Regions from separate parts of the Kitasatospora sp. NPDC034023 genome, predicted to be linked through region 2. Evidence: riboswitches for the same ligand, from Rfam matches in the RefSeq annotation. Region 2 holds a riboswitch; the other holds the start of a gene.
What was found. Region 2 has a riboswitch for cobalamin ahead of metE (5-methyltetrahydropteroyltriglutamate--homocysteine S-methyltransferase). Riboswitches for the same ligand answer to the same signal wherever they lie in the genome.

Region 1: it holds a riboswitch for cobalamin, as region 2 does, so the genes downstream of both, ACZ52R_RS20485 (ribonucleoside-diphosphate reductase subunit alpha) here and metE (5-methyltetrahydropteroyltriglutamate--homocysteine S-methyltransferase) in region 2, are expected to answer to the same signal.

The regions. Positions count from the first base shown of each region.
Region 1 is NZ_JBVIRY010000015.1:8,404-13,699, forward strand. It holds gene ACZ52R_RS20480 (ribonucleotide-diphosphate reductase subunit beta) at 1-497, opposite strand, end outside; gene ACZ52R_RS20485 (ribonucleoside-diphosphate reductase subunit alpha) at 518-2,938, opposite strand; cobalamin riboswitch at 3,130-3,255, opposite strand; gene ACZ52R_RS20490 (GH12 family glycosyl hydrolase domain-containing protein) at 3,338-4,675, opposite strand; gene ACZ52R_RS20495 (glycoside hydrolase family 26 protein) at 4,771-5,296, opposite strand, start outside.
Region 2 is NZ_JBVIRY010000033.1:44,999-50,294, reverse strand. It holds gene ACZ52R_RS33665 (putative Ig domain-containing protein) at 1-1,545, opposite strand, end outside; cobalamin riboswitch at 2,107-2,332, shown strand; gene metE (5-methyltetrahydropteroyltriglutamate--homocysteine S-methyltransferase) at 2,489-4,858, shown strand; gene ACZ52R_RS33655 (DUF485 domain-containing protein) at 5,045-5,296, shown strand, end outside.

The DNA.
Region 1 (5,296 bases), on a different contig from region 2:
ATCAGGTTGAGCAGGAACGCCCGCCTGTCCTCCTTCGTCTGCAGCGAGTCGATGTGGTCGACCGCGTTCATGTACTTGAAGCAGAACTGGGCCTTCTGGTGGATGGAGGGGATGTTCTCCACCGCGGCGAAGGCCGCGTTGCGGTCCTCCGGGTCCGGAAGGTAGGTGTCGAGCAGCGTCAGGTAGAACTGGACGTGCACGGCCTCCTCGAACAGCTGCCGGCTCAGGTAGAGCCGCGCCTCCGGGGAGTTGATGTGCTTGTAGAGGCTCAGCACCACGTTGTTCGCGACGATCGAGTCGCCCGTCGCGAAGAACGCGACGAGGCGCCCGATGAGGTGGCGCTCGCCCTCGCTCAGCTTCGCCAGGTCGGCGACGTCCGAGTGAAGGTCGACCTCCTCGACCGTCCAGGTGTTCTTGATGGCGTCCCGGTACCGGTCGTAGAACGACGGGTAGCGCATCGGGCGCAGGGTCAGCTCGAAGCCGGGGTCGAGCAGCATCTTGCGGTCTTCGGGGGTGCTCACTGGCAGGCCTCGCAGGACTCGGGGTTCTCCAGGGAGCAGGCCAGCGCGGCCTCCTCCTCCGGGGTGAGGGTCGGGGTGCCCACCGGGATCGTGTTGGCCGGCACCGGCGCGGCGGCGCGGGCGGTACCCGACGCGGCCTGGGCGATGCGGGTGGCCGGGCGCGAACGCAGGTAGTAGGTGGTCTTGAGACCGACCTTCCACGCGTAGGCGTACATCGAGCTGAGCTTGCCGATGGTCGGCGCCGCCATGAACAGGTTCAGCGACTGGCTCTGGTCCAGGTACGGCATGCGGGCCGCGGCCAGGTCGATCAGCGCGCGCTGCGGCAGCTCCCACGCGGTGCGGTACAGCGACCGCACCTCGGCGGGCAGCCAGTTCAGCTCCTGCACCGATCCGTTGGCGTCGCGCAGCGCGTCGCGGGTCTGCTGGTCCCAGACGCCGAGCTCCTTGAGCTCGCGCACCAGGTACGGGTTGACCTGGAGGAACTCGCCGCTGAGCGTCTCGCGCTTGAACAGGTTGGACACCTGCGGCTCGATGCACTCGTACACGCCGGCGATGGACGCGATGGTCGCGGTCGGCGCGATGGCCAGCAGCAGCGAGTTGCGCAGGCCGGTCTCGGCGATGCGGGCGCGCAGCGCGGTCCAGCGGTCGGCCCACTGCGGGGCGGCCGTCGGGAAGTGGTCGATGTGCAGTTCGCCGCGGGCGGCGCGGGTCTCGCCGTACGCCTCGTGGCGGCCGAGCCGCTCGGCCAGGTCGGCGGAGCGCTCGTAGGCGGTGAGCATGATGCGCTCGGCGATCAGCGTGGACAGCCGGGCGGCCTCGGCGGAGTCGAAGTCGAGCCGCAGCTTGAAGAGGACGTCCTGGAGGCCCATCACGCCGAGGCCCACGGGCCGCCAGCGGGAGTTGGAGGTGCCGGCCTCGGTGGTCGGGTAGAAGTTGATGTCCACGACGCGGTCGAGGAAGGTGACGGCGGTGCGCACGGTGGCGTCGAGCCGCTCCCAGTCCATGGCGCCCAGCAGGTCGTCGGCGGACGCCCCGGGGGCCACGTGGGCGCCGAGGTTGACCGAGCCGAGGTTGCAGACGGCGGTCTCGGAGTCGTCCGTGACCTCCAGGATCTCGGTGCACAGGTTGGAGGAGTGCACCGTGCGGCCCGGCAGCGCGGTCTGGTTGGCGGCGCGGTTGGAGGCGTCCTTGAAGGTCATCCAGCCGTTGCCGGTCTGCGCGAGGGTGCGCATCATGCGGGCGTACAGGGTCTGCGCGGGGATGGTGCGCACGGCCTTGCCGGCCAGCTCGGCCTTGCGGTAGGCCTCGTCGAAGTCGGCGCCCCACAGGTCGACCAGCTCGGGCACGTCGGCCGGGGAGAACAGCGACCAGTCCGCGTTGGCGTTGACCCGGCGCATGAACTCGTCCGGGATCCAGTGCGCCAGGTTGAGGTTGTGGGTGCGGCGGGCCTCTTCGCCGGTGTTGTCGCGCAGCTCGAGGAACTCCTCGATGTCGGCGTGCCAGGTCTCCAGGTAGACGCAGGCGGCGCCCTTGCGACGGCCGCCCTGGTTGACGGCGGCGACGGAGGAGTCGAGGGTGCGCAGGAACGGCACGATGCCGTTGGACTTGCCGTTGGTGCCGCGGATCAGGCTGCCGCGCGAGCGGATGCGCGAGTAGGACAGGCCGATGCCGCCGGCGTGCTTGGACAGGCGGGCGATCTGCGCGTAGCGGTTGTAGATCGAGTCCAGGTTGTCCAGCGGGGAGTCGAGCAGGTAGCAGCTCGACATCTGCGGGTGGCGGGTGCCGGAGTTGAAGAGCGTCGGCGAGGAGGTCAGGTACTCCAGGCGGCTCATCAGGCCGTACAGCTCGGCGACTTCGCGCACGGACTGCTCGTTGTCGCCGACCGCCAGGCCACAGGCGACGCGGAGCAGGAAGTGCTGCGGGGTCTCGATCACCTTGCGGGTGATCGGGTGGCGCAGCAGGTAGCGGGACTGCACGGTGCGCAGGCCGAAGTACTCGAAGCGGTCGTCGCCCTTGGTGTCGATCAGCGCGTCCAGGGCGGCGGCGTGCTTGGCGACGAACTCCGCGGTGGTGTCGCCGATCAGGCCCTCGGCGTGGCCGACGGTGATCGAGGCGGAGAAGGACGTGGAGCCCTGGCTGTTCGCCTCGTCGACGATCTCCAGGGCGAGCAGGCGGGCGGCGAGCTTCGAGTACTGGGGGTCCTCGGCGATCATCGACGCGGCGGCGTCCACGGCCAGCCCGCGCAGCTCGGCGAAGTCCGAGCCGGCGTGGCGGCCGCGCAGCGCGGCGGCGGCGACATGGCCGGGGTCGACCTCGGTGAGGTCGACGCTGCGGTCGGTGAGCAGCCGCAGCAGGGCGCCGCCGGGGTCGGAGACCTTCGGGTCGGTGAAGGCGGTACCGGAGCCCTGGGCGGGCAGGGTGGCTGAGGCAGCGGTGGTCAAGGCGCTCTCTCCTGGCGGCGATCGTCGGCGGTGATCGGAGTACCGGGCGATCGGGGCAGGGGAGCACGCGCGCGGGCGCAAGCGGCGTCCGTGCGACGGTGGCATCCCCGGCCCGCCCGCGAGGCCCGGAAGGTACTGCTGGTGCTGGCGCGGCCTCTGCGGGAGGGCCGTGGCGCACGCTGTCGGCAGGTCATCGGACTCGCGGGCAGGGCTCTTGGAGCCGCTCGCTCACCGCTGCGGGGCAGTCCCGGATTCCCACCGGGTTCCCCTGCATCGACAGCAGGGATGAGCATACATCTAGTGGCGCGAGTCCGATGCAGCCCCACATGTAGTGTCGCGGGGCACGACTGTTCGACTCATCGTGCGATAATCTGCTCAGGCTGGAGGGTGCCATCCCTGGCCCGTACGGGCATCGCACGGGCGCATCCGCACCTGGGTGGTCCCGCCCGCGGAGGCGCTCGCAGAGGCGCCCGCGGAGGCGCTCGCAGTCCCGCTCGAGGAGGCGCTCGGACCGGCACTGGCGGCAGCGCTCGGACCCGCACTCCCGGCAGCACCCGGATTCTCGACGCAGCGCCCCGTGTCCTGGTTGGCGAGCTGTCCCGTGGGGGTCACCCGCCAGCGCTGGTCGGGCCGCGAGGTGCAGCCGGTGAGGACGGGGAAACCGAGGCCCGGGTCCTCGACGCAGCGCCCGTTCTGCCCGATCGAGCCGTTGTCCCCCATCGTCCAGGTCTGGGCCGGCGAGCCGTCGCAGGTGCCGGCGCCGACCGCGGCCGGATCGCCCGCCACCCGGCTGTCCAGACAGAGACCGGGCAGGGCCGAGGTGATCGCGCCGCTCGGCTGTCCGGCGGCGGCCTGGAACGAGAAGGAGTCGCTGCCGAGGCCGGCGCCGCCGTCCCAGATCTCGAACCCGGCCTGGACGGCGCACAGGTACGAGCCGGCCGGGACGTAGCCGCGCTGGATGGCGTCGCGGGTGAAGGCCCGCAGGTCCAGGTCGGTGACGGAGGTCGTGCCGGTGGCCATCTCGTAGGTGATCAGGGTGTGGCTGCTCTTCTTCGGGGCCTCGTACACGCGGTAGGAGGTGCCGCCGACCTGTAGGTCGCCGGTCCGCTGGCCGAACGGGGTCTTGCCGTTGCCGCGCAGCCAGATCATCAGCTCGGCGCTCTCGGTGAAGGAGCAGCTGGTCCGGCTGTTGCTGTACCAGACGTCGTACGAGACGTTGTAGACGCCGCCGTCGACCTGGGTGGTCTGCCAACTGCTGGTCGCGTACCGCAGGTTGTCCACCGGGATGGGCAGCGGGCCGGTGCCGGGCTGGAGCTGGGTGCTGATGTGCGGGTAGGCGCCGGGGCCGCGGTCCGGGTCCGTGAGGCTGGCGGGGCTGATCCCGCTGCGGGTCACCCGGAAGTCGGTGCCGGCGCCGCTGCTGCTGATGCAGAGGCCGCCGGTGGCGTTCCACTCGTTCGGGTTGATCAGGTAGCGGCCGGAGTCGACGGCCTGGGACGGGTAGCGGTTCTGCCCGGTGGAGCAGATCTCGCCGGCGGTCGCGGCCGGCAGCGGGGTGACGGCCGTGGTCGCCCGGACGGGCGCCTGCGGGTCCCGCGAGTCGTGCGGGATCAGCACCGCGCACAGGGCCAGCACGATCGCGATGGTCGGCGCGAGCCACCACCACGGGCGCAGGCCGCGGCGCCCGGTTCCGGGCACGACGGGGTGGGTCATGGGGCTCTCGCCTCCCTGCTGCGGTGTCTGCGGCCGGTGCGCGGGCCGGGGCGGTGGTGTCGTAGGCCGGTACGCGGGCCGGGGCGGGGTCGTGCTCACCCGGCGGGCGTGGAACTCGACCGGGGCTTGGTCGCGGGCGAGGTCGGCTTCTTGACCGGAGGCTTCTGGGTGGTGGCCGACGGGCTGGGGGAGGCCGGCGCGTCGGGGGAAGGGGCGGGTGCCGGGGCCGGCGCCGTGACGGTCAGGGCCGGCTCGGAGTGGACGGTCCAGGGCGTGTTGTAGCGCGGCGCGGAGACCCCGGCGGCGAACGCCTGGGCGGCGGCGGGGGACGCGGCCACCCGCCAGTCGACCTCCTTCCTCGCCTCGTACCAGATCACGCCGATGATGTCGGGGTGCTGGGCGAGCTGCGAGAACATCTCGGTGATCCACTGTGCCTTCAGCCCCGAGGTGTCGGTGGCCCCGGTCTCGGTGATCACCACGGGCTTGTGGCTGAACGCCCGGATCTGCTCGATGGTCGGCTGGAAGATCTGGTCGAACGACTTGTACTTCTCGACGCCGGTGGTGCCGTAGTAGCCGGACAGGCCGACCCAGTCGACGTAGTCGTCGCCGGGGTAGAGCGTG
Region 2 (5,296 bases):
GCCGGTGACGGTCCAGCCGAAGGTGGTGGAGCCGCTGGCGCCGGTGCCGTCGGTGGCGGTGACGGTCACGGTGAAGGTGCCGGCGGTGTTCGCGGTGCCGGTGATCAGGCCGGTGGCGGCGTCGACGCTCAGGCCGGCGGGCAGGCCGGTGGCGCCGTAGCCGAGGGACTGGCCGGAGGCCGAGTCGGTGGCGTGGATCTGCAGGCTGACGGCGGAGCCCTGGGCGGTGCTCTGGCTGCCCGGGTTGGTCACGGTGACGGTGTTGCCGCCGGTGCTGCCGTTGGTGAAGGCGGCGGTGCCGTTGGGCGTGCCGAGGCCGGTCGGGCCGTCGTAGCCGGCGGCGGCGGTGCACAGGTAGGACGGGGAGCAGCTGCCGTTGGCGCCGCTGGTGACGTCGTACAGGGAGCCGGTGTGCGCGTACGGGTAGGAGGCCGGGGCGGTGCCGGCGGCCGGGGTGCCCGCCAGGGCGTAGACGGAGGCGATGATCGGGGAGGAGGCGCTGGTGCCGCCGTAGACGTTCCAGCCCGAGCCGCCGTAGGTCTGGTAGACGGCGACGCCGGTGGCCGGGTCGGCGACGGCGGAGACGTCGGCGACGGTGCGCTTGCCGCAGCCGGTGTCGTGCTGCCAGCTCGGCTTGGCGTCGTAGGCGGAGCAGCCGGAGCCGGCGCCGTTGCCGCCGGAGCTGCTGCCCCAGACCTTCTCGGTCCAACCGCGGGCGGTGGAGGCGCGGTTGAGGCTGGTGCCGCCGACGGCGGTCACGTACTGGGAGGCGGCCGGGTACTCGACGCCGTAGCCGGAGTCACCGGAGGAGACGGTGATGGCGACGCCGGGGTGGTTGAAGTAGCTGGTGTCGGAGCTCGGGTCGGTGGAGTCCTCGCCGCCGCCGTAGCTGTTGGAGACGTACTTGGCGCCCATCGAGACGGCGGTGTTGACGGCGGCGCCGAGGTTGCTCATGTTGGCGTCGTCGGACTCGACCAGCAGGATGTGGCAGTTGGGGCAGACGGCGCTGACCATGTCGACGTCGAGCGAGATCTCGCCGGCCCAGCCGCTGTCGGCGGTCGGGTAGCTGGTGCCGCCGCGCTGGTCGACCTTCCTGAAGCAGCCGTTGGCGGTGGTGCAGGCGGGCAGGCCGTACTGGGAGCGGTAGGTGGCGAGGTCGGACTCCGCGTTGGGGTCGTCCTGGGCGTCGACGATGGCGACGGTGGCGCCGGCGCCGGCCGAGGTCGGGAGGTTGTAGGCGGAGGCGAGGTCGCTGGGGCCCAGGCCGGAGGGGTTGATGTCCGGAGCCAGGGCGAGGTGCTGGACGAGGTCGGTGCGGGCGAGCGCGAGGCAGGCCATTTCGCCGGGGTGGGTCGGGGCGGCGCAGACGTGCTTGGTGGTGACACCGGTGGTGGGGCCGGTGCCGGCGGTCCCGCCGGGGACGGCGGCGGCGCCGGGGGCGGTGGCCGCGAGCAGGCCGGTGGCGGCCAGCGCGAAGGCGGGCAGGGCGGCGAGCAGTCTGCGCGCCCGGGCAGGGCGCGCACCGCTGGGGGAGTGGAAGCGCAAGAGTCGACCCTCCGTGGGGGTGAGGGCGCGGCCGGTGCCGGCAGTTGGGGTGCTCGCCGGGACGGGCTCGGGCCCGTGCTGACGGATCACGTGCAGGTGCTCGTCGGCCACGGCGGATGGCCGTGGACCGGCATGGTGCTTGCGCTGTACGGGAGGTGGGGCACGCACCCCGGGTGAGCAGGGTGGTGTGGCCATGACATGCATGGGCATGTCGGAGGCCCGTACCGTTCACGGTCGGGCCCGGCCGCTTCGGCACCGCCATGAGGTTACTGACGGGTGTTCGACAACCTCAAGGTGCCGTTCGCAGCCTTTACCGGGCTTTGCCCATCAATTGTCCGGAGGATGAGGCGGGTTGCTCCGCACCGGCGGAGGCGGGCTGCTCCGCACCGGCGGAGCCGGGTCGCGACGCCGGTGGGTGTCGGTGGGTCCCGCCGTGACGAGCCGTCATGTTCCGACTCCCGCGATGGGGAAGCCTGGTCCTCCGGCCGCTCCTCGCGTCGACGCCGTCCCAGTATCCGGACGATTTGAGCGAATCCCTGTTCAGCTCCCGCGGTCCTGCGCCTAAGCTGGCCGTGCAGCTGGTTCGCCCTGTCCGCCAGGCAGGCGCGTCGCAAGAGGGAACCCGGTGGGAATCCGGGACTGCCCCGCAGCGGTGAGTGGGAACGACCGCCGTCATACGCACTGGGCCCGGGACGGGTCTGGGAAGCGACGGCCAGTAGGTGTCCGCCCTGGAAGCAGGGCGGCTGTGCCCGCGAGTCCGAAGACCTGCCACTGCCCGCGCGCGACCGATCGCGCGCGGAGATCCGGTGACCTCGAGGGCGGGTCGGCGTACCTACCAGACGGAGCCGCGCCCACGTGCGGGCGCCCGTCCGGTTCGTCACCCCTTCGCGCCTTCGTCCCGTCATCGGGGACCAGAGGAATCAGGCTCGCGAAGGAGAGTCCCTTGACAGCGAAGTCCGCAGCGACCACCACCAGCACCACCGCAGTCGCCACCACCGCCACCACCACCGGCGCCGCAACCACCACCGCAGCCACCGCGTACGGCTACCCCCGGCAGGGTCGCAACCGGGAACTGAAGAAGGCGATCGAGGGGTACTGGAAGGGCGCGGTCACCGCCGAGGCGCTGCTGAACACCGCCGCCGACCTGCGCCGGGAGAGCTGGGCCCAGCTCGCCGAGGCCGGGGTTGGGGAAGTCCCGACCGGAGACTTCTCCCTCTACGACCACGTGCTGGACACGACGGTCGCCGTCGGCGCGATCCCCGCCCGACACCGGTCCGCGGTCGACACCGATCCCCTGGACGGCTACTTCGCCATGGCACGCGGCACCCAGGAGGTGGCGCCGCTGGAGATGACCAAGTGGTTCGACACCAACTACCACTATCTCGTACCGGAGTTGGGCTCCGACACGGTCTTCGCCGCGAACCCGGCCAAGGCGGTCGCCGAGCTGCGCGAGGCCCTCGTCCTCGGCCACGCCGCCAGGCCGGTGCTGGTCGGTCCGGTGACCTACCTGCTGCTCGCCAAGCCCGCTCCCGGGGTGGCCGAGGACTTCCAGCCGATCACCCTGCTGGACCGGCTGCTGCCCGTCTACGCCGAACTGCTCGCCCACCTGCGGGCGGCGGGCGCCGAATGGGTGCAACTGGACGAGCCCGCCCTCGTCCAGGACCGCACCCCGGCCGAACTCAACGCCGCCGCCCGCACCTACCGCGAGCTGGGCGGCCTCGCCGACCGGCCCAAGCTGCTGGTCGCGAGCTACTTCGACCGCCTCGGCGACGCCCTGCCGGTGCTCGCCAAGGCCCCGGTCGAGGGCCTGGCGCTGGACTTCACCGGCCCGGCCGCCGCCAACCTGAACGACCTCGCCGCCGCCGGCGGCCTGCCCGGCAAGCGGCTGGTCGCGGGAGTCGTCGACGGCCGCAACATCTGGATCAACGACCTGGAGAAGTCGCTGGCCACCCTGGCGACCCTGCTCGGCCTCGCCGACAGCGTGGACGTCGCGCCGTCCTGCTCCCTGCTGCACGTGCCGATCGACGCCGCCGCCGAACGCGACATCGACCCGCAGATCGCCCGATGGCTGGCCTTCGCCCGGCAGAAGGCCGCCGAGGTCGCCCTGCTGGCCCGCGGTCTGCGGGAGGGCGCCGGTGCGATCACCGCCGAACTCGCCGCGAACCGCGCCGACCTGGCCTCCCGGGCCACCTCCCCGATCACCCGCGACCCGGCGGTCCGGGCCCGGGTCGCCGCCGTCACCGGGGCCGACACCCGCCGCGCCCAGCCCTACCCCGTCCGGGCGGCGGCCCAACGCGCCCGGCTCGGCCTGCCGCTGCTGCCGACCACCACCATCGGATCCTTCCCGCAGACCACCGAACTGCGCGTCGCCCGCGCCGACTTGGCGGCCGGTCGGATCGACGCGGGCGCGTACCGCGAGCGGATGGCGGCCGAGGTCCGCGAGGTCATCGCCTACCAGGAGAAGGCCGGACTGGACGTCCTGGTGCACGGCGAGCCCGAACGCAACGACATGGTCCAGTACTTCGCCGAGCAGCTCACCGGCTACCTGGCCACCCGGCACGGCTGGGTGCAGTCCTACGGCACCCGCTACGTGCGGCCCCCGGTCCTCGCGGGGGACATCTCCCGCCCGCGCCCGATGACCGTCGACTGGTTCCGCTACGCGCAGGGCCTGACCGCCCGCCCGGTCAAGGGCATGCTCACCGGCCCGGTCACCATGCTCGCCTGGTCCTTCGTCCGCGACGACCAGCCGCTCGCCGACACCGCCCGCCAGGTCGCCCTCGCCCTGCGCGACGAGGTCACCGACCTGGAGGCCGCGGGCGCCGCCGTCGTCCAGGTCGACGAGCCGGCCCTGCGCGAAACCCTCCCGCTGCGGGCCGCCGACCGCCCGGCGTACCTCGACTGGGCCACCGAGTCCTTCCGCCTCGCCACCTCCGGCGTCCGCGCCGACACCCAGGTCCACACCCACATGTGCTACGCCGAGTTCGGCGCCATCATGACGGCGATCGACGACCTCGACGCGGACGTCATCTCCCTGGAGGCCACCCGCTCGCACATGGAGGTCGCCGGAGAGCTCGCCGAGGCCGGCTACCCGCGCGAGGTCGGCCCCGGCGTCTGGGACATCCACTCCCCGCGCGTCCCGAGCACCGACGAGGCGCTCACCCTCCTGCGGGCCGGCCTCGCCGCCATCCCGGCCGAGCGGCTGTGGGTCAACCCCGACTGCGGCCTGAAGACCCGCGGCTGGCCGGAGACCCGCGCGTCCCTGGACAGCCTGGTCGCCGCCGCCCGCCGCCTGCGCGAGGAACTCGCCGGCTGACCCGCCGGCGGACGGCCACCGGGGCGGAGGCGGCACTCGCCGCGTCCGCCCCGGTGGGCCGGGCCGTTGCCGGTTGCCGGTCGCGGATCGCCGGTTTCCGCCGCCGGTCGCTCGTTGATCGCTTGTCTACCGCGCACTTCTACGGTCGGGCCATCGGCAAGTTCCGCACCGCTCAGAAGGATTCCCATGATGGACCCCACCGTGTCGTCGGGCCGCGACGCGCCCTGGATCGGCGACGATCCGCGATTCACCGAACTGCGCGCCGCCTACCGCACGTTCGTGTTCCCGGTGACGGCGGCCTTCCTGCTCTGGTTCCTGGCGTACGTGCTCTGCTCGGCCTATGCCCGCGACCTCATGGCGACGAAGGTCGTCGGGAACGTCAACGTGGCCCTGGTCTTCGGACTGCTGCAGTTCGTCTCGACCTTCGGCATCGCCCTG